Regions from separate parts of the Geodermatophilus sp. SYSU D00766 genome, predicted to be linked through region 3. Evidence: riboswitches for the same ligand, from Rfam matches in the RefSeq annotation. Region 3 holds a riboswitch; each other region holds the start of a gene.
What was found. Region 3 has a riboswitch for cyclic di-AMP ahead of ACI8AD_RS08390 (C40 family peptidase). Riboswitches for the same ligand answer to the same signal wherever they lie in the genome.

Region 1: another riboswitch for cyclic di-AMP. It lies ahead of ACI8AD_RS16085 (aggregation-promoting factor C-terminal-like domain-containing protein); the one in region 3 lies ahead of ACI8AD_RS08390 (C40 family peptidase).
Region 2: another riboswitch for cyclic di-AMP. It lies ahead of ACI8AD_RS01120 (hypothetical protein); the one in region 3 lies ahead of ACI8AD_RS08390 (C40 family peptidase).

The regions. Positions count from the first base shown of each region.
Region 1 covers NZ_JBJGYI010000022.1:30,297-36,642, reverse strand. The annotation lists gene ACI8AD_RS16105 (DUF222 domain-containing protein) at 1-1,351, opposite strand, end outside; gene ACI8AD_RS16100 (acyl-CoA dehydrogenase family protein) at 1,474-2,640, opposite strand; gene ACI8AD_RS16095 (hypothetical protein) at 2,637-3,497, opposite strand; gene ACI8AD_RS16090 (alkene reductase) at 3,570-4,646, shown strand; gene ACI8AD_RS16085 (aggregation-promoting factor C-terminal-like domain-containing protein) at 4,711-5,352, opposite strand; cyclic di-AMP (ydaO/yuaA leader) riboswitch at 5,595-5,746, opposite strand; gene ACI8AD_RS16080 (TcmI family type II polyketide cyclase) at 5,997-6,346, opposite strand, start outside.
Region 2 covers NZ_JBJGYI010000001.1:247,881-254,226, forward strand. The annotation lists gene ACI8AD_RS01115 (ROK family transcriptional regulator) at 1-584, shown strand, start outside; gene ACI8AD_RS01120 (hypothetical protein) at 572-1,537, opposite strand; cyclic di-AMP (ydaO/yuaA leader) riboswitch at 1,787-1,940, opposite strand; gene ACI8AD_RS01125 (DNA-directed RNA polymerase subunit alpha C-terminal domain-containing protein) at 2,086-2,691, opposite strand; gene ACI8AD_RS01130 (serine/threonine protein kinase) at 2,717-4,546, opposite strand; gene ACI8AD_RS01135 (HAD-IC family P-type ATPase) at 4,753-6,346, opposite strand, start outside.
Region 3 covers NZ_JBJGYI010000007.1:70,549-76,894, reverse strand. The annotation lists gene ACI8AD_RS08395 (M48 family metalloprotease) at 1-237, opposite strand, end outside; gene ACI8AD_RS08390 (C40 family peptidase) at 401-1,666, opposite strand; cyclic di-AMP (ydaO/yuaA leader) riboswitch at 1,683-1,861, opposite strand; gene ACI8AD_RS08385 (hypothetical protein) at 2,021-2,296, opposite strand; gene ACI8AD_RS08380 (D-alanyl-D-alanine carboxypeptidase family protein) at 2,404-4,143, opposite strand; gene ACI8AD_RS08375 (DEDD exonuclease domain-containing protein) at 4,345-6,258, shown strand; gene ACI8AD_RS08370 (Lrp/AsnC family transcriptional regulator) at 6,255-6,346, shown strand, end outside.

The DNA.
Region 1 (6,346 bases), on a different contig from region 3:
GGTCCATCCGTTCTCCGCCGACGCCGAGGGTGTCGGGCAGGCCGGGCGTCCCGTCGGGGAGGGGCAGCCGGGTGACCGGCGTCGCACGGCCCGGCGCCCCGGCCGGTGTCCTCCCGGCCCCCGGCTCCCCGAGGCCGGCCGCGAACGCGGCGTCGGCCGGGCCCCACACCCGCCGGCCGTCGGGGGTGACGGCGACGAGCTCGCCCGCGCACCGCGTCATGACCAGGTCGAGGTCGTGCGCCAGGCCGTGGTCGGCGTCGCAGAGCAGCACCAGGTTGTCCAGGTCGGTGGCGCCGCCGAACACCCAGTGCCGCAGGTGGTGGGCGTGCAGCCGCTCGATGCGCGTCTCCGGGCACTCGGGCCGCGCGCACCCGCCGTCCCGGCGCCACAGAGCCCGTCGTTGCGACCGGGTGGCCAGCCGTCGGGCCCGACCCACGGCGAGTGGCTCACGGCCGCGCGACAGCATGGTCACGACCGTGGCCTCGCACAGCATCCGCCGCACCTGGCTGCCGTGCAGCGGCGGCCCGCCCTCCAGGTGGGCCCGGCCGGCGGCGGCGTCGTCGGCGACCACCGCCGCGTCGACGTGCACCACGATCTCGCGGCGGGGCGGGTCCCCGGCCCGGCGGTCGGCCTCGGGAGCCGCGGCGGCCAGCCGGGCGACCGCGGCGCACCGCCGCGCTGCCGTCCGCTCGCGGGCGAGGGCCACCTCGTCGACCCCGCCGGCCGGGCCGTCGCCCTCGCGCCCGGGGTCGCCCTCGCGCCCGGGATCACCCTCCCGCCGGGCGGCGGCCCGCTCGCGGCGGGCGTCGCGCTCGGCGAGGGAGTCGACGCCGGCCAGGAAGGCCGCACCCTCCTCGGCGTCCAGGCACAGGCGCACGTGCAGCATCCCGTCGTCGTCCCACCAGTGCTCGAACCGCCGCTTCTCGCGCACCGTCCCGGCATCTGGAGCGTCCGACCGGCGCCAGGCCCGGACCACCCGTTCCACCTGGGCGGCGGTGGCCTCGTGCGCGAGGTCGAGCAGCGCGGCCTCGGTGTCGGCCTCGGCGACGCGGGTCAGTGCCCGCACCTTGGAGTAGGAGAGCCGGCCGGCCGCGAACGACTGCCGGGTGCGCGGCAGGCCGGCCAGGGCCCGGGCAACGCGGACGTGCTCGCGGGCCGCGCCGGGGGACAGGCCGCACTGCCAGGCCAGCCAGTGGGCGCACGACCGCAGACCGGCGCCGCCCCAGCCCTCGCGGCGGTCGAACTCCGCGATGAGCGCGAGCCACTCCGCCGTCGCGGCGGCCAGCCGGACGGCGGTGCCGGTGATGCGCTGGGCGAGCTCGTCGAGCGACAGCTCGGGGTCCTGGTCCATCGACGTCCTCCTCGAACACGTGTTCGACACGGTAGAGGAAGACGCCGACAGAACCGCTGGTCAGCGAGCCGGGACGTTCCCGCGGGAACGCGCCGGCCCACGCCCGGCTCATCCGCGCCGGTTCAGTCGAGGCCGCCGCGGGCCACCAGCTGGCGGGCGATGACGTCGCGCTGGATCTCGTTGGTGCCCTCGCCGACGATCATCAGCGGGGCGTCGCGGAAGTAGCGCTCCACGTCGAACTCGGTGGAGTAGCCGTGGCCGCCGTGCACCCGGATGGCGTCCAGCGCGATGCGCATCGCCGTCTCCGAGGCATACAGCTTCGCCATGCCGGCCTCCAGGTCGCACCGCTGCCCGCTCTCGTACCGCTCGGCGGCGTGCAGCACGAGCTGGCGGGCGGCGGTCAGCGAGGTGGCCATGTCGGCGAGCAGGTTGCCCACCGACTGGTGCTGCCAGATCGGCCGGCCGAAGCTCTCCCGCTGCTGGGCGTAGCGCAGCGCGTCGTCGAAGGCGGCCTGGGCGACGCCCACCGCACGCGCCGCCACCTGGATGCGGCCGGTCTCCAGGCCGGTCATCATCTGCGCGAACCCGCGGCCCTCCACCCCGCCCAGGACGGCGTCGCCCGGCGCCCGGTACCCGTCGAAGACGAGCTCGCAGCTCTCCACGCCCTTGTAGCCGAGCTTGGGCAGGTCCCGCGAGACGGTCAGCCCGGGCCCGTGCTCGACCAGCAGCACCGACACCCCGCGGTGCCGCGGCTGCGCCGCCGGGTCGGTCTTGCACAGCAGCGCGATCAGCTGCGACCGCCGCGAGTTGGTGATCCACGTCTTCGCGCCGTCGACGACCCAACCGTTCCCGCCCCCGTCGCCGTCCCGCCGGGCCACGGTGGTCATCGCCTGCAGGTCCGACCCGCCGCCGGGCTCGGTCAGCGCCATCGTCGCCCGCACCTCACCGGTCGCCATGCGCGGCAGCCAGCGGTCCTGCTGTTCGCGGGTGCCGAAGGCGACCAGCAGCTTGGCGACGACGGTGTGCCCGCCCATCGCCCCCGCCAGCGACATCCACCCCCGGGCGAGCTCGGCGGTGACCAGCGCGTAGCAGGGCATCGACACCGGCGCCTCGCCCCACGGCTCCGGGATCGCCAGGCCGAAGACGCCGAGCTGCTTCATCCGCTCGATCAGCGCCTCGGGGTAGGTGTCGGCGTGCTCGAGCTCGCGCACCACCGGCCGCACCTCGCGGTCGACGAACGTCCGCACGGTGGCGACGACGTCGCGCTCCTCCGCGCTGAGCGCGGTCACGCCGGCGCCCCCAGCGTCGCGGTGCCGGTGGCCGACGCCGGTGCGCCGGTCGCCGCGGCCGACAGCTCGACCCGGTCGCCGTCGAACCGGCCGGTCGCCCGCACCGGCGTCCCCGCGTACGCCGGGCGGACCAGCCGGTGCGCGAACGACGTGACGGACCGGTCCGGCGCGTGCCGGCGCGGCACCTCGAGCAGTAGCAGCGCCAGCAGCGGCCCGTGCACGACCAGGCCGGGGTGGCCCTCCACCTGCGTCGCGTAGGGCTGGTCGTAGTGGATGCGGTGGGCGTTGTAGGTCAGCGCGCTGAACCGGAAGAGCAGCGCCGCGTCGGGCAGGACCGCCACCCCCGGCCCGTCGGGCAGGCCCGGCGTGCCCGCCCCCGCCGGCGCCGGTGAGGAACCGGCCTCCTGCGACCGGTAGACGACGTCCTGCTCCTCGGTGACCAGCAGCGCGCCGTCCTCGCGGTACTCGCTGCGCACGGTGACCAGCAGCATCTCCCCGCTCCGGCCGGCCTTGACCTCGCAGCGGGCCAGCGACGACGTCCGCTCGACCACCGACCCGACCCGCAGCGGCGCGGTGACCTGCAGCCGCCCGCCGGCGATCATCCGGCGCCGGTGCGCCAGCGGCGGGAGGAAGTGCCCGGAGCGCGGGTGGCCGTCCTCGCCGAGGTCGGCGGTGGCCGGGCGGTCGAGGAAGGTGAACAGGTGCCAGCCCGGCGGCAGCGGGTCGCCGTCGCGCAGCGGGGGAGCGGGCTGGTCCAGCAGCGCGGCGAAGGCGGCCGCCGGCCCGGGCGCGACCACCTCGGTGCCGGTCAGCGGGCCCGGCGCCCAGCCCTCGACGGCGTCGGTCAGGGAGGTCACCGGGTCATCGTGCCGCCTGTGACGCCGCCCGCACCCCGGAATGGCGCGGGCGGTGCGGGTGTCGGAACCGGTGTGGACCTGTTCTCACCCGTGACCCTCGGCGACCTCGAGCTCGCCAACCGCGTGGCCATGGCGCCGCTGACCCGCATGCGCTCGGGCTCCTCCGGCGTGCCCGGCGACCTCGTCGTCGAGCACTACGCCCAGCGCGCCGGGGTCGGCCTGATCGTCACCGAGGGCACCTACCCCAACCACGAGTCCCAGGCCTTCGTCGGCCAGCCCGGCATCGTCACCGACGAGCAGGTGGCCGGCTGGCGGCGCGTCGCCGAGGCGGTCCACGCCCGCGGCGGCCGGGTCGTCATGCAGGTCATGCACGGCGGCCGGGTGACCCACCCCGACACCAACGGCGGCCGCCGCGTCGTGGCCCCCAGTGCCATCGCCATCGACGGGCTGGCCCGCACCTCCACCGGCAAGCACCCCTACCCGGTGCCGCACGCGCTGACCACCGACGAGGTCCGCGACGTCGTGCGCGACTTCGCCCGCGCCGCCGAGCGCGCCGTCGAGGCCGGCCTGGACGGCGTGGAGGTCCACGGCGCCAACGGCTACCTGCTGCACGAGTTCCTGGCGCCGTCGTCCAACGTCCGCGACGACGAGTACGGCGGCTCGCCGGAGAACCGTGCCCGCCTGGTGGCCGAGGTGGTCACCGCCGTCGCCGACGCGATCGGCGCCGGGCGCGTGGGCCTGCGCGTCTCCCCCGAGCACGGCATCCAGGACGCCCGCGAGCCCGACCGCGCCGACGTGCTCGCCACCTACGGCTCGCTGCTCGACCGGCTGCGCCCGCTGGGCCTGGCCTACCTCTCCGTGCTGCACCGCGATCCCGCCGGCGACCTGGTGCAGGAGCTGCGCCGCCGCTCGGGGATGCCGCTCGTGGCCAACAGCGGCTTCGCCTCGGTCACCACCCGCGAGGAGGCGCTGGCGCTCATCGAGGCCGCGCACGCCGACGTCGTCGCCGTGGGCCGGGCGGTCATCGCCAACCCCGACCTGGTCGAGCGCTGGGCGGGGGAGCACCCGGAGAACGAGATCCGGTCGCACCTGTTCTACGCGTCGGGCGCCGAGGGCTACACCGACTACCCGGCGCTGCGCGCCGGCTGAGGTCCCGCAGCGGGCCCCGGGAGCCCCCTCCGGACGTCCGGAGGGGGCTCCCGGCGTCAGCGGATCAGTACCAGCCGGTCGCCTGGGAGTGCGCCCAGGCCGCGCAGGGGCTGCCGTACCGGTTCTCGATGTAGATCAGCCCGGCGTCGATCTGCCGGTACGGGTCCGACGTCTTCGCGATGCCGGTGCCCGCCCACGTCGAGTCGAGGAACTGGGCGATGCCGTACGCGGTGCTGCTGGGGTTCTGCGCGTTCGGGTTCCACCCGCTCTCCCGCTCCCACAGCTGCTCCAGGCAGCCGAACTGGGTGCTGTCCCCGCCGAGCTGGGCGAGGGCGTAGTCCTTGTACGCCTGCTCGCCCGTGGCGGCCGGGGCCGGCGCGGGCGCCGGAGCAGGAGCCGGAGCCGGAGCCGGGGCCGGGGCCGGGGCCGGGGCCTCAGCGGGGGCCGGGGCCTCAGCGGGAGCCGGGGCGGCGGCCGCCTCGGCAGCCGGCGCGTCGCCGCGGTCCCACCGGTCACCGCGCCAGTCGCCGTTCCAGTCGGAGCTGGCGTCGCGGCCACCCCAGTGCGGCTCGTCGGCCTGGGCGATCGCCTGCCCGCCGAAGGCCAGGGCGAGGGTCATCGCCCCCGTGGCGGTCAGCAGGTGCAGGGCGCGGCGCCGCCGCGTCGCGGTGGCAGCGGTGGGCTCGAGGTGGGTGTGTGCGTGCATCGGGTCGTCCTCCTGGAGGGCACGGTCGAGGGCGCCGTCACCGGACGGCGCTGGCTCGGGATGTGGTGCGGCACGGGGCCTGGGACGGGCAGGGATCGGCAGCCGGGCGCGCGGCACCGGCCGGACGGGGAGTCCGGCTGCAGGCGCGTGCGACGGCTGGGTGTGCAGGCTGGTGGCAGGCGGGAGCGCGACGGTCCCGGACCTGCGGGCGCGGGGGCGCAGTGCCCCGGCGCGGTTGTGCTCCGTTCTCCCCTGGCCGCCTACCAGGTCAGCTGACGGGTTCGGGCTGGGAGTGCCCTACCCGCTCCCGGGGTCCGGGAGCGGGACTCACCCCGGTGGTGCAGGTGGGTCCCCGGCTCGCACCCACGTGGGCGCGACTCGGCGGCATCCGGCAGGGGTCCCCCGGACGGGGACGAGACGACCGGCCGGACGCCGAAACGCTAAGGACGTGACCCGTTCGTGACAATCTGAGACCCGGACGGCAGCGCGACAGGCCGACGTCCCGTCCCCTCCGCGCAGGGACGGTCACCCCGTGCGACCACCGTCACACCGGACACCCCGTCACCGGACGCGCCGTCACCGGACGCGCCGCGACCGCCGGGACGACGTGTCCCGGCGGTCGCAGCGTGTCCGGACCGGCGGCGTCAGTCCCCGGGCTGCCAGTCCGGAGCCGTCCAGCGGTGGAAGACCCGGGCCACGGAGTCGCGGGGGGTCTGCCACGTCTCCGGGCGGTAGGGGCTGACGAAGGGGGCGAGGTCGGCCATCACCTTCGCGAAGGCCGGTCGCAGCGACTCGTGGTCCCGCCGCACGGCCGCGGCCCTGACCGGGTCCTGCTCCAGGAGGTGCACGACGACGTCCTCCATGGAGTACAGCCAGCGGCCGGTGATCCCCGTCCCCGCCGACAGCGGACCGGCGTCGGACTCGGCGTACACCCGGGCGATGTCCTCCTCGCTGCCCGGCCGCATCCGCTGGACCATGACGGTCAGCTGACGCT
Region 2 (6,346 bases), on a different contig from region 3:
CGGGCCGCCCGGGGGCGCACCGCGACTTCGTCTACCTGTCGGGGCAGATCGGCATCGGCGGCGCCGCGGTGCTGGCCGGCCGCGTGATGACCGGCAGCTCCGGCTGGGCCGGCGAGATCGGCCACGTCTGCGTCGACCCGGCCGGGCCGGACTGCCCGTGCGGGTCGACGGGGTGCCTGGAGCGCTACGCCGGCCGGCTGGCGCTGCTGGCCGCCGCCGGGGTGCCCGCCGACGCCGGCCCCGCCGAGCTGCGGTCCCGGGCCGAGGCCGGCGACCCCGGTGCCCGCCGCGCCCTGGACAGTGCGGCGTGGGCGCTCGGCGTCGCGCTGGCCGGGGTGGTCAACGTGCTCGACATCCCCACGGTCGTCCTGGGCGGGCACCTCGCCGAGCTCACCGGCCTGCTGCGCCCGCGGCTGGAGGAGCACCTGGCCCGGCGGGTGCTCTCGGCCCGGTGGCGCCGGCCGGAGGTGGCGGCGGGCGGCACCACGCCGGCCGCGGGGGCGACCGGCGCGGCGCTGCGCGCCCTCGACGCGGTGCTCGAGGACCCGGTGCGGTGGCTGGGCGGGATCCCTCAGCCGGTGTAGTTGACGTGCACGTGGTCGTAGTGGTTGGCCGTGGCGCTGCCCCGGTCCTCCATCTGCGACCACGAGCCGCCGGGCGAGGAGAGCATCTTCTGCTCGTAGATCAGGTAGTCGACGCCGAGCTCGTCCCAGTGCGCGATGTGGTACTGCACGATCGCGTCACCGAGGGCCGTGTCGCTCATGACCATGTAGTCCAGCGCCAGGCCCGAGGGGTGCCCACCGGGGTCGGTCGCGCTGGCGCGGGTGCCGCCGAGGGTGATCGAGGCGGCGCCGGGGACGTTGCTGACCACGGCGTCGGCGGCGGCCTGCACCACCGCGCGCACGGGGCCGGAGGTGTTGGTGATCCGGGCGACCCGCGACGCCGTGGTGCCGGTGGCCGAGGACGACGAGGAGGACGCCGCCGCCGGGGCGGCCTCGGCGGACCCCTGGTCGGCCGAGGCGGCCTGCTCGGCCTCCGCGGCGGCCTGCGCCTGCGCCGCCTCGGCGGCGGCCTGCGCCTCGGCGGCCGCCTGGGCCTCCGCCGCCGCCTGCGCCTCCGCGGCGGCCCGCGCCGCGGCCTCGGCGGCCTGGGCGTCGAGCACGGCCTGGTCGGCGCCGGCCTGCGCCTGCGCGGCGGCGGTCTCGGCGGCCTCGCGGCTGCCGCGGCTGGCCGCGAGGGCCTCCAGCGGCTGCAGGTCCTCCGGCTGCACCGGCGGTGCCTCGGCGGCCGGGCCGGTGCGCGCGGGCAGGCCCAGCGCCTGGGCGACGGTCACCGTCTCCGACGTCCCGGCCTGCGCCTCGGCGGCCGGGTCGGGGGCGACGAGCACGTTGGCCAGCAGTGCGCCGGCGGCCGCCACGCCCAGCAGCAGGGCGGGCCGGCGGACGGGCGGGCGGCGGCGCGCGGGGCCGTCGGGGGTGTCGGGCGAACGGCGGATCTCGGCGGTGGCGGCGTCCGTGCCGGTGGTGCGGGCGTCCATGCGGTGGGGGTGCTCCAGGGGGAGGCACGGCGCGGCCGGGGCGGCGCCGTGGTGGGGTGCGGGCAGGAGGCGGCACGGCCGTCGCGCGCGACGCGGGCGCACCGGCGTACGCCGTCCGGGAGGCCCGGACGGGCGCGGTGCGGCGTCGGGGACGGCCGGGCGCGGTCAGATGCGGGAGCGCACCCGGGTGCGGCGGAGCCGGCGGGGTGGTGCGGTCGTGCTGCAGAAGCGCGCCATCCGGCGGCTCTCCGTTTCTCCCGATGGCCGCCTACCGGGTCAGCTGACGGGTTCGGGCGGGAAGCAGCCCTACCCGCGGCCGGACGGCGTCCGGCGTGCGGGATTCACCCCAGTGGTGCGGTGGGTCCCCGGCTCGCCCCGGAGGGCGACTCGGCGGCATCCGTCCGGACTCCCCGGACGGGGACGCGACGACCGGTCGGACGGCGGCCACGGTAGTGGCCGTTACCGCTCCGTGACAATCTCGGCCCGGGCGAGCGTGACGAGCGTCGCGTCCCCGCCCGGCGTGTCGCCGGCGCCGCGCCCGGCCCGGCTCAGCTGCCGAGCAGCCGGCGCAGCCAGTCGACCTGGGTGCGGACCGACCACAGCGCGACCCGGCCGGGCACGGTGACCGCGACGCGTGCCAGCCGCGCGCCCAGCCGCAGCAGGTCGGCGTACTCGGCCGGGCGGGGCGCGGCGGCTGGACCGCGGCCGGCGGCCCCCGGCGGTGCCGGGGGACGCCCGGCCGGCGGCCCGGGGTCGGGCGCGGGCTCGCTCCAGGCCTCGGCGTCGGGGGTGCCGGACTCGGGCACCAGCAGGTCCAGCGCGGTGCGGCGGCGCGGGTCGCGCAGCGAGGCGAAGGAGGGGATGGCCGGGGAGTCGGGGCCGCCGTCGTCGTCGGCCGGCGGCGCGAGCCGGTCGTCGCGCGCAGGCGTCGCGGCGCGGGGCAGGGTGGTGGGCGGCTCGGGCACGACCCGGCGGATCGCGGTGACCAGTCCCGCGCCGAGGCCGGGGACGGCGGCGAGCTCGCGGCGGGTGAGGGCGGCGAGCGCGGCGACGTCGGTGATGCCGGCGCGGGTCAGCGCGGTGACCGCCCGGGTGGGCAGGCCCAGCGCCTCGATCGTCCCCGCCGTCGCGTCCCCGGGTGAGCTGGTCGGCATGGCGGAGGACCCTAACCGCCGCCGCTCAGCCGGCCGCGCCGGTGTCGGGGGCCGGAGGGGCGCCGGCCGGTGCCGACGACGTCGCCGACCCCGCGGACGACGGCGGGGACGACGCGGGTGCCGACGGCTCCGACGTGGCCGCGTCCGTCGGCGCAGGGTCCGACGGCTCCGGGTCCGACGGCTCCGGGTCCGTGGTCGTCGGGTCGGTGGGCGGGGTGCCCGTGGGCGCGGTGTCGGTCGGCGTGGAGCCGGTCGGAGCCGTGTCCGTCGGCGTGGTGTCGGTCGGCGTGGTGTCGGTCGGTGTCGTGCCGGTCGGCGCCGTGTCCGTCGGCGCGGCGTCCGTGGGCGCGGCGTCGGTCGGTGCGGTGTCCGTCGGTGCGCTGTCGGTCGGCGCCGTGTCCGTCGGCGCGGGCTCTGCGGGCGCGGGCTCCGCGGGTGCGGTGGCCGCCGGTGCGGGGGCCGGCCCGGACAGCGCGCTCTCGGGTGCCGTCCCGCCCGCGCTCCCGGCCGGCGCGCCGCCACCGGGCGCCGGGGCCGGCGCCGAGGGTGCGGTGGCGACGACGAGCGTCACGACGTCGCCGCGCTGCAGCGGGACACCCACCGGGTCCAGGTCGGCGACCGTGCCGGGTTCGACGGCCGTCGTCTCCTCGGTCCGCTGCTCGACGGTGAGCCCGAGCGCGGAGAGGTCCGCGGCGACCTCGTCGGCGGGGCGGCCGACGTGGTCGCTCGCCGTCAGGACGGTCGCGGTGGCCGCCGCCGCGCTGCCCCCCGCGCCGGCGCTGGTCTCCGCGGCCTGCGCCGGGGCCGGGTCGCCGCCCGAGCCGCCCGGCCACAGGAGGACCGCGAGCAGGCCCACCAGCAGCAGCGCCAGCACCGGGGTCAGGACGAGCAGGCGCGTGCGCCGGCGGGCCGCCACGCCGCCCGGCGCGGGAGCTGCCGGCACCTCCGCCGTCTCCACGGGATCGGCCGCGACGGCGCGGGTCGCCGGCGGGGCGGGCGGCGCCGGCCGGGCGGCCTGCTCGATCGTCTCCTCGACGGCGGTGAGGAACGCACCGGCGTCGGGGAGCCGCTCGCCGGGGTCCTTGACCAGCGCGGCGCCGATGAGCGAGCGGACGCGCGGCGGCACGTCGTCGGGCAGGGGCTGCGGGTCCTCGCGGACCTGCTTGAGCGCCACCGTCACGGGGTTGGTGCCGTCGAACGCCGCGTGCCCGGTCAGCGACTCGTAGCCGACCAGGCCGAGGGCGTAGACGTCGCTGGCGGGGCTGACCCGCTCGCCGGCCGCCTGCTCCGGCGACATGTAGCGGGCCGTGCCGATCACCTGGCCGGTGCCGGTCAGCGGCACGCTCTGCGCCGACCACGCGATGCCGAAGTCGGTGAGCTTCACCCGCCCGTCGGGCCGCACGAGGATGTTGGCCGGCTTGACGTCGCGGTGCACCAGGCCCGCGCGGTGCGCCTCGGACAGCGCCGCCGCGGTCTGCCGGAGCACCGACAGCGCGGCGTCGGGCTCCAGCGGCCCGTCGACGGCCAGCAGCTCGGACAGCGGCGCGCCGTCGACGAGCTCCATCACCAGGTAGGCCAGGTGCTCGCCGGTGCCGGCGTCGTCGGACTCGCCGTAGTCGAGGACCGCGGCGATGTTGGGGTGGCTCAGCGCGGCCGCGTGCCGCGCCTCGCAGCGGAACCGCTCGAGGAAGACGGGGTCGTCGGCGTACTCGCTGCGCAGCACCTTGACCGCGACCGGCCGCTGCAGCAGCTGGTCGCGCCCCCGCCACACCTGGCCCATGCCGCCGGTGGCGATGAGCTCCTGCAGCTCGTAGCGGTCCCCCAGCGTCTGCCGGCCGGTCCCCAGCGAGGTCACGTCCCTGGCTCCGTCCCGTGCTGTGCCCGCGAGGGCCGTCCCCCGGATGCCCGCCCCAGCGGGGCGTCTGCGGTGCGCCCGGACCCGTCCTCCGGGGCACCTCCCTCCGGTTCCCGCTGGTCACGGTCCTCAACCCCTCCGGAGGGCGGCGGTCCGCGCGCACCGGTGCCGCGGACCCGCGCACGGGTCGCCGGTGGGGCGGGCGATCAGGCGGCCGGCACGGGAGGTGTGGCCGGACGGCTCCCGACCGCGCGCCGGCGCCGCAGCAGCGCCGGGACGACCTCCGCACCGGCGGTGCCGGCGGCGGCCCAGGCGAGGACGACCAGCCAGGACAGCGGGTCCAGCGGCGTGCAGCCGAAGAAGCGGCTGATCCCCGGCGTCTGCACCACCAGGGCCAGCACGGCCAGCGAGCCGGCCGCGGTGGCGAGCACCAGCGGGCTGCGGCGGCCGGCCCAGGCGGTCTGGCCGAGCTGGGTGGCGATGAGCGCGGCCAGCCCCGCGGTGCTCGCCCGGCGGCGCGACAGCGAGAGCCACGCGGTGGCCCACGCGCCCGTCGCGCCGGCGGCGGTGGCCGCGCCGCGGACGGCGACCTGGCGCCGCACCGCCCGGTCGAACCCGCGGTGGGGGCCGGCGCGCAGCACCGGCGCCAGCGGGTGGCCGGCCAGCGGCCCGTCGTCCTCGCCCGCGGCGGCCGCCCGCGGGCGGGCGACGGCGACGGCCAGCGCCGGGAACATGTCGGTGAGCAGGTTGACCAGCAGCAGCTGGCGGGTGCCGACCGGCGCGCGCCCGCCCAGCGCGGTGCCCAGGACGGTGAAGCTGACCTCGCCGGCGTTGCCCCCGACGAGGACGGCGACGGCGTCGCGCACCCGCGACCACAGCGCCCGCCCCTCGGCGACCGCGTCGACCAGGCGGGTCAGGTCGAGGTCGGTGATCACCAGGTCGGCGGCGCTGCGGGCGGCGGGCGACTCCGCGCCGGCCACGCCGACCCCGACGTCGGCCAGGCGGATCGCGGCGGCGTCGTTGACCCCGTCGCCGGTCATCGCCAGCGTGGCCCCGGCGCGGCGCAGCGCGCCGACGAGCAGCACCTTGTGCTCGGGGGTGAGCCGGGCGAACACCGCCGACTCCTGCACCAGGCGGGCCCGCTCCGCCTCCGACGCCCGCGCCAGCCGCGCGCCGGTGACCACCCGGTCGGCGCCGGGCACGCCGGCCTGCGCCGCGATCGCCGCCGCGGTCTCGGGGTGGTCGCCGGTGGCCACCAGCACCCGGATGCCCGCGGCACCCAGCTGCTCGACCGCCGCGGCCGACGAGCCGCGCACCGTGTCGGCCAGGCCCACCAGGCCGCGCAGGGTGAGCCCGGTCGCCGCGGCCTCGAGGTCCTCCGGTTGCCCGTCCAGCTCCCGGTCGGCGACGGCGAGCACCCGCAGCCCCTCGCCGGCCAGCTCCCGCACCCGGTCCGCGGCACCGCCCGCGTCGGTGCACAGCCCGAGCACGACCTCCGGCGCGCCCTTGACCACCAGCCGGCCCGAGCGCAGTGCGGCGGAGAAGCCGCGCCCGGTGGCGAAGGGCACCGAGGCCTCCGGCTCCCCGTCGGACGCCACGCCGCGGTCGTCGGCGGCGGCCACGACGGCGCGGTCGGTCTCGTGGGCCTCGGCGTCGCCGGTGCCCACCCCGGCCGCGGCGAGGCGGAGCAGGTCCTCCTCGTCGTCCCCACCGCCGGCCAACGGCACCAGCCGCACCACCTGCAGCCGGTTCTCCGTGAGGGTCCCGGTCTTGTCGAAGCAGACGGTGTCCACCCGCCCG
Region 3 (6,346 bases):
CCCGAGGACCAGGCCGGTGAGCGAGGCCGGACGGATGGCGGCGACGAACGCCTCGGCCCGGCGCACCGCCTCGGCCGGCAGGCCGGCGTCGGCACTGAGCGGGGTCGCGCCCCCGGGCGGGGTGGGCAGCGGCGCCCAGGGGGTGCGGACGGCGACGACGACCACGAACGCCGCGCCCAGCACGGCCGCGACGAGGAGGGCCGCCCGGCGGGTCCCCGACCCGCCCGCCCAGCTCACCCCGCCGATCCTAGGCGTGCGGGCCCCCCGGCCGTCCGAGGCCGGGAGGGACACCGAGGGCCGGCGACCCACTGGGTCGCCGGCCCTGGCGACGTGCTGGAACGGCCACCCTTCAGGGGCCCGCGCCGAGCCTGCGAGGCGTGGGGGGAAGGGTGGTCCTTTGTCAGGCGATGCGGCGCATGGCGGTGATGCCGCCCATCGAGTCGACGGAGACCACCTTCACCGGCACGCCGGAGGTGGAGGCGTGCACCATCTGCCCGTTGCCGATGTACATCGAGACGTGGCTGACCGGGCTGTAGTAGAAGATCAGGTCACCCGGCTGCAGCTCCGAGCGGGAGACCGCGGTGCCCATCTGCGACTGCATCTTGCTGGAGTGCGGGAGGCTGATCCCGGCCGCCGCGTAGGCGTACTGGGTCAGGCCCGAGCAGTCGAACGCGTCCGGCCCGCCGGCGCCCCACACGTAGGGGTCACCGACCTGCGCGAGCGCCGTCTGCACCGCCGTCTGTGCGGCGCCGCTACCCCCGCCGGACGCGGAGACCGCCGGGGCCGGGGCGGCGGCCGCCGGCGCGGCGGCGGCCGGAGCGGCCGCGGCGGGCGCCCCGCCGGCCGGCGCGGCCGGCGCCTCGGCAGCGGAGGCACCGGCTGCAGCACCGGCTGCGGCGGCCTCGGCCGCTGCGGCCTCGGCCGCTGCGGCCTCGGCCGCTGCGGCCGCGGCGCCGGCCTGGGCGGCCAGGGCCGCCTGCCGCTCGGCCTCGGTGAGCGCGTCGAACTGGGCCCGGTAGTCGACGATGTCGTCCTCGAGCCGCTGCTCCTGGGCGGTGAGGTCGCCGAGCGTGGCCTCCGCCTCGGCCTCGGCGGCGTCGGCGTCGCGCTGGGCCTGCTCCGCCGCCGCAGCGGCCTCGCCGACCCGGGCGAGGACGTCGGTGGTGTGACCGGCGATGCGGTCGAGGGTGGCCAGCGAGCTGACGAAGTCCTCGGCGGAGTCGCTGGTCATCAGCAGGTCCAGCTGGGCGAAGGTGTCGTTGCTGCTGGTGTAGGCGCTGCGGGCGACCTCGCGGATCTGCCCGTCGAGGGCCTGCAGCTGCGCCTGCGCGTCGGCGAGGGCGCGGTCGGCGGCCTCGGCGGCGGCCTGCTGCTGGGCGAGCACCTCCCGGGCCTCGTTGACCCGCTCGCTGACCGCCTCGAGGCGGCGGCCGGCGTCGGCGGCGAGCTCGGCGGCCTGCTCGGAGGTGGTGGCCCGCTCGGGGTCGGCGACCGCGGTGCCGGGCAGCAGGGCCACGGTCAGGGCGGCGGCGGTGCCGGCGAGGGCGACCCGGCCGAGGAGCCGGTGCCGGGAGGGGCGGTGCGGACCGGCGATGCGCGCGGTCGCGGGTGCGGAGGAGGTGGACTGTGCGCGGGCATGCCCCAGGGAGGGGCGGGGGGTCGCCACGGGCGGCGGCTCTCCGTTTCTTCCTCAGCAACCGCCTACCGAGTTAGCTGACGGGTTCGGGCTGGGAAGACGTGCCCTATCCGCGTGCCCCGGTGGACCGGGACACGCGAGAACTCACCCCAGTGCTGCGGTGGGTCCCCGGCTCACCTCGCGCACACCCGCAGGCGGCGTCCGGCGACTCGGCGGTCACCAGCCGAGGTCACCTCACGTGAGGTGACGACCACCCGGCCGGCCGCGGCCACACTACGGACGTGGTGAGGTCGTGACAAACGGGCCCCCTGCGGTTTGTGAGAACACGCACAGTGAGCCACGACGCCACTCCGGTGTGTACCCCGCACGGCGTCCACCTGCGGCTCAGCCGGTGCGGCGCCGGCCGGCCGGGCGGTGACGCAGCGGAGGCACCAGGCCGCCCTCGGCCAGCGCCCGCACCGCACGCCGCTCGACGTCGTCGAGGTCCACCACCACACCCGGTCGGGCGACGACGGCGTCCTCGGCGGCCGGGACGGGCGGGACCGGCAGGAACACCGGCGAGGTGGCCCGCCGTGCCGGTGGCGCGCCGAGCAGGACGGTGACGACGCAGTCGGCACACCCGGTGCCGCGCGCGGTGCAGCTGTCGCAGTCGATGAGCATGGCCTGTCCCTCCGGTGCCCCGGCCGCCCCGGGGAACGGGTCGCGGCCGGGACGGGTCTGCCTGTCGGTCGCCGCGCACGCTAGGGACGGCCACCGACAGTCCCCGGTCAGCTGCCCGCGTACTCCCAGTGCCAGGGCTCCTCGCGGCCGTTGCCGGGATCGGCCCAGGTGGGGTGCAGCCAGCCGAACCGGCCGGCGTTGGCGACCATCCACGCGTACTGGGCGGTGCCGAAGGTCTGGATGCCGCCGCACAGGTCGACCGCCAGCCCCCAGCCGTGGTTGCTGGTGCCCGGGACCGCGGCCAGGGCCGGCTTCTCGCCGTAGAGCCGGACCTGCCCGGCGTAGGTCCGGTAGGAGTCGGTGATGCAGATCGGCTCGCCGAACTGCGCGGCGAACGCCCCGCTCATCGCCCGGTAGGCCGCGGCGGCGTCGCAGCGCAGCGAGTGCCCGCCGGCCCCCAGCGGACACAGCGCGCTCGGCGGGATGAGGCCGTTGGGGTACCCGCCCCAGGCCCGGGCCCCGTCGAAGCTCGGCGGGTACACGGTGTTGCCGCACTCGACGCGCAGCGCGCCGTCCGACGGCCCCGGGGCGGACTCCTCCGGGCGGGTGCCCAGGCTCGGCCGCCCGACGTGCAGCACCTCGTCGGCCGGCAGCCGGCGGACGACGACCGCGCCGGCCCGCGCGTCGGCGGCCAGCATCGTGTCGCGGTCGAGGGCGATGCCGACGTGGCCCAGGCCGGATTCCGGCGTCCCGAGGAACACCAGGTCACCGGGCAGGACGTCGGCGAGGTCGACCGGCACGGTGACGGCGAACAGACCGGCCTGGTCGGCGGGCAGGGCGACCCCCGCCGAGCCGTAGACGGTGGAGACCAGCGAGCCGCAGTCCCACGAGTCCGGGCCGGCCGTCCCGGGCGCGTAGGGCCGGCCCAGGGCGTCCATGGCCGCGGTGACGGCGGCGACCGTCTGCGCCGGCAGCACGAGCAACGACGTCGGCTCGCGGGGGAACTGCGCCGCACCGCGCTGGGCGCCCCCCGACGCGGACCCGACCGGCACCAGCCCGTCCGGCAGGGCGCCCGCGGGGTCGAGCAGGTCCGCGGCCGGCGGCGAGGCCACCCCCGCCGCGGCGAGCTGGTCGAGGTGGGCGTGCCAGTTGGCCGCCGTCTGCCGGTTGACGTCGAGCTGGTGCTGCTGCAGGTCCGACAGCTGCCGGTCGACGTCGCTCAGCGCGGCGTCGAGCTCGCCGGTGACCGCGTCCGCGGCCGCCTCGAGGTCGCGGACCTGGGCGCCGAGCGCGTCGGTCCGCTGCCGCGCCTCGGCGAGGGCGGCGTCGGCGGCGGCCTGCTCGGCCACGGCGGCTCGGCGCTGGTGCTCCGCGGCGGTCACCACCGCGGCGGCGTGGTCGTCGACGGCGTCGAGGTAGCCCAGCGCGGCGGCGAGGTCGCCGGGGTCGCCGCCGGAGAGCAGGACGCTCAGCGGGGAGAACGCGCCGCCGTCGCGGTAGGCCGCCGAGGCGTACCGGGCGACGTCGTCCTGGTGGCGCGCCAGCTCCTCCTCCGCGGCGGTCACCGCGGCCCGGGCGGCGTCGACGCCGGCCTGCGCGTCGGCCAGCGCCTGCTGCGCGGCCGCGACCTCGGTCTGCCGCTGCCGCAGGTCGGCCTGCACCTCGGCGGCCCGCTGCTGCAGGCGGTCGAGGGCCTCGCTGTCGAGGACGCCGCTGGTGCCCCCGGGCTGGTCACTGGGGGTCGCGGCGGCCGGTCCGGCGAGCGGCAGCGCCACCAGCACCGCCGCGGTCACCAGCGTCAGGGGCGCGGCCCGGCGCAGCACGCGCGACCGGGACCACAGGCGCACCGCACCACCCCCCGCGAGACCGGACCGTACGGTCCGCCCGGGGATCGTCGTCCGCGCCGCCGTCGTCCCGCAAGCGTTCCGCGCACCGCTCCTCCCTCCGGGTCCGGAGGCCCGGCGCGTCGCCCGGCGCGTCGCCCGGAGTCGGCCGCCGGCGACCCCCTCCTCCCCGGGACTGTCCGACCCCCGGCCTACCGTCCCGCCGTGCTCTTCCCCGCCGACGGCGCCGGGTCCCGGTCGCCGCGACACGCACAGGCACCGGCCCACGGTGACCGCCCGCTCCCCCGCTCCCGCCCGGCCCCGCACGAGCCGCTGCCGCCGGTCCAGACCACGATCGACGAGCTCGGCACCCCGCTGGCCGGCGTCACCTTCGTCGTGGTCGACCTGGAGACCACCGGGGGGTCGCCGAAGGACTGCGCGATCACCGAGATCGGCGCGGTGAAGGTGCGCGGCGGCGAGGTGCTCGGGGAGTTCCAGACGCTGGTCGACCCCGGCTGCGAGGTGCCGCCCTACATCAGCGTGCTCACCGGCATCACGACGGCGATGGTGGCCACCGCCCCGCGCATCGCCGCGGTGCTGCCGGCCTTCCTCGAGTTCGCCCGCGGCGCCGTCCTGGTGGCCCACAACGCGCCGTTCGACCTCGGCTTCCTCCGGGCCGCCTGCGAGCAGACCGGCACCGTCTGGCCCGCGGCCACGTCCGTCGACACCGCCGTCCTCGCCCGCCGGCTGCTCTCCCGCGACGAGGTGCCCAACTGCAAGCTGGCCACCCTCGCGCCGTACTTCTCCGCCTCCACCGCGCCCTGCCACCGTGCCCTCGACGACGCCCGCGCCACCGTCGACGTCCTGCACGGCCTGTTCGAGCGGCTCGGCCCGCTCGGGGTGACGTCGCTGGAGGAGCTCACCGGCCTGACCCGCCAGGTCGACCCGGAGCGGCGCCGCAAGCGGCACCTGGCCGACGCGGTGCCCTCCGGCCCGGGGGTGTACGTCTTCCGCGGCCCGCGCGACGAGCCGCTGTACGTGGGCACGAGCAACGACCTGCGCACCCGGGTCCGCAGCTACTTCACCTCCGGGGAGCAGCGCAGCCGGATGACCGAGATGGTGGCGCTGGCCCAGCGGGTCGACGCCGTGCCGTGCGCGCACGACCTTGAGGCCGCCGTCCGGGAGCTGCGGCTGATCGCCGAGCACAAGCCGCGCTACAACCGCCGCTCGCGCTTCCCCGAGCGGGCGCTGTGGCTGCGGCTCACCGAGGAGCCCTTCCCCCGGCTGTCGGCGGTGCGCCGGGTGGGCCCCGGGGCCGGCGTCTTCCTCGGCCCCTTCGCCGACCGGCGGGCCGCCGAGATGGCGATGGCGGCCATCCACGAGGCGCTGCCGCTGCGGCAGTGCACCGCCCGGCTGTCGCCGCGGGTGCGCACCGGCGCCTGCGCGCTGTCGGGGATGGGCCGCTGCGGCGCGCCGTGCACCGGCGCGCAGTCGGTCGAGGAGTACGCGGAGGTCGCCGAGGTGCTGCGGGGCGCGGTGGCCGGTGACCCGCGGGCGCTGGTCGAACCGCTGCTCGACCGCGTCGACCGGCTCGCCGCCGAGGAGCGCTACGAGGACGCCGCGGTGCTGCGCGACCGGGTCGCGGTCCTGGTGCGGGCGGTGCGCCGCCGGCAGCGGCTGCAGACGCTGGCCGCCGTCCCCGAGTTCGTCCTGGCCCGGCCCGACGGCGACGGCGGCTGGCACCTCACGGTGGTGCGCCGCGGCCGGCTGGTGTCGGCCGGCTGCGCCCCGCGGGGGACGTCGGTGCGCGACACCCTGGCCGTCCTGCGCGCCACCGCCGAGACCGTCCCCGGCGCCGACGGCGAGCTGGCCGCCTCGGTCGACGAGACCGAGCTGGTGCTGCGCTGGATGGAGAAGCCGGGCTCCCGGCTGGTCGAGGTGGAGGGCACCCTGGCCTGCGCGGCGCCGGGCACCGGCGGGTTCAGCGGCTTCCTCGCTCGGGTCGACGCCGGCCGGGCGCTGCGCGACCCCTTCGCCGACGACCGCCAGCTGGGCACCCGCGCCCGCCCCGAGCGCATCGTCGCGGGCCCGTCGGTCGTCGGCGGTCCGCAGGGGTCACGGATAGCATCGCCGGCGTGATCACCGCCATCGTGATGGTCGACGCCGCCACCGACGCGATCCCCGAGGTGGCGGCCGCGATCGCCGAGCTCGACGGCGTCAGCGAGGT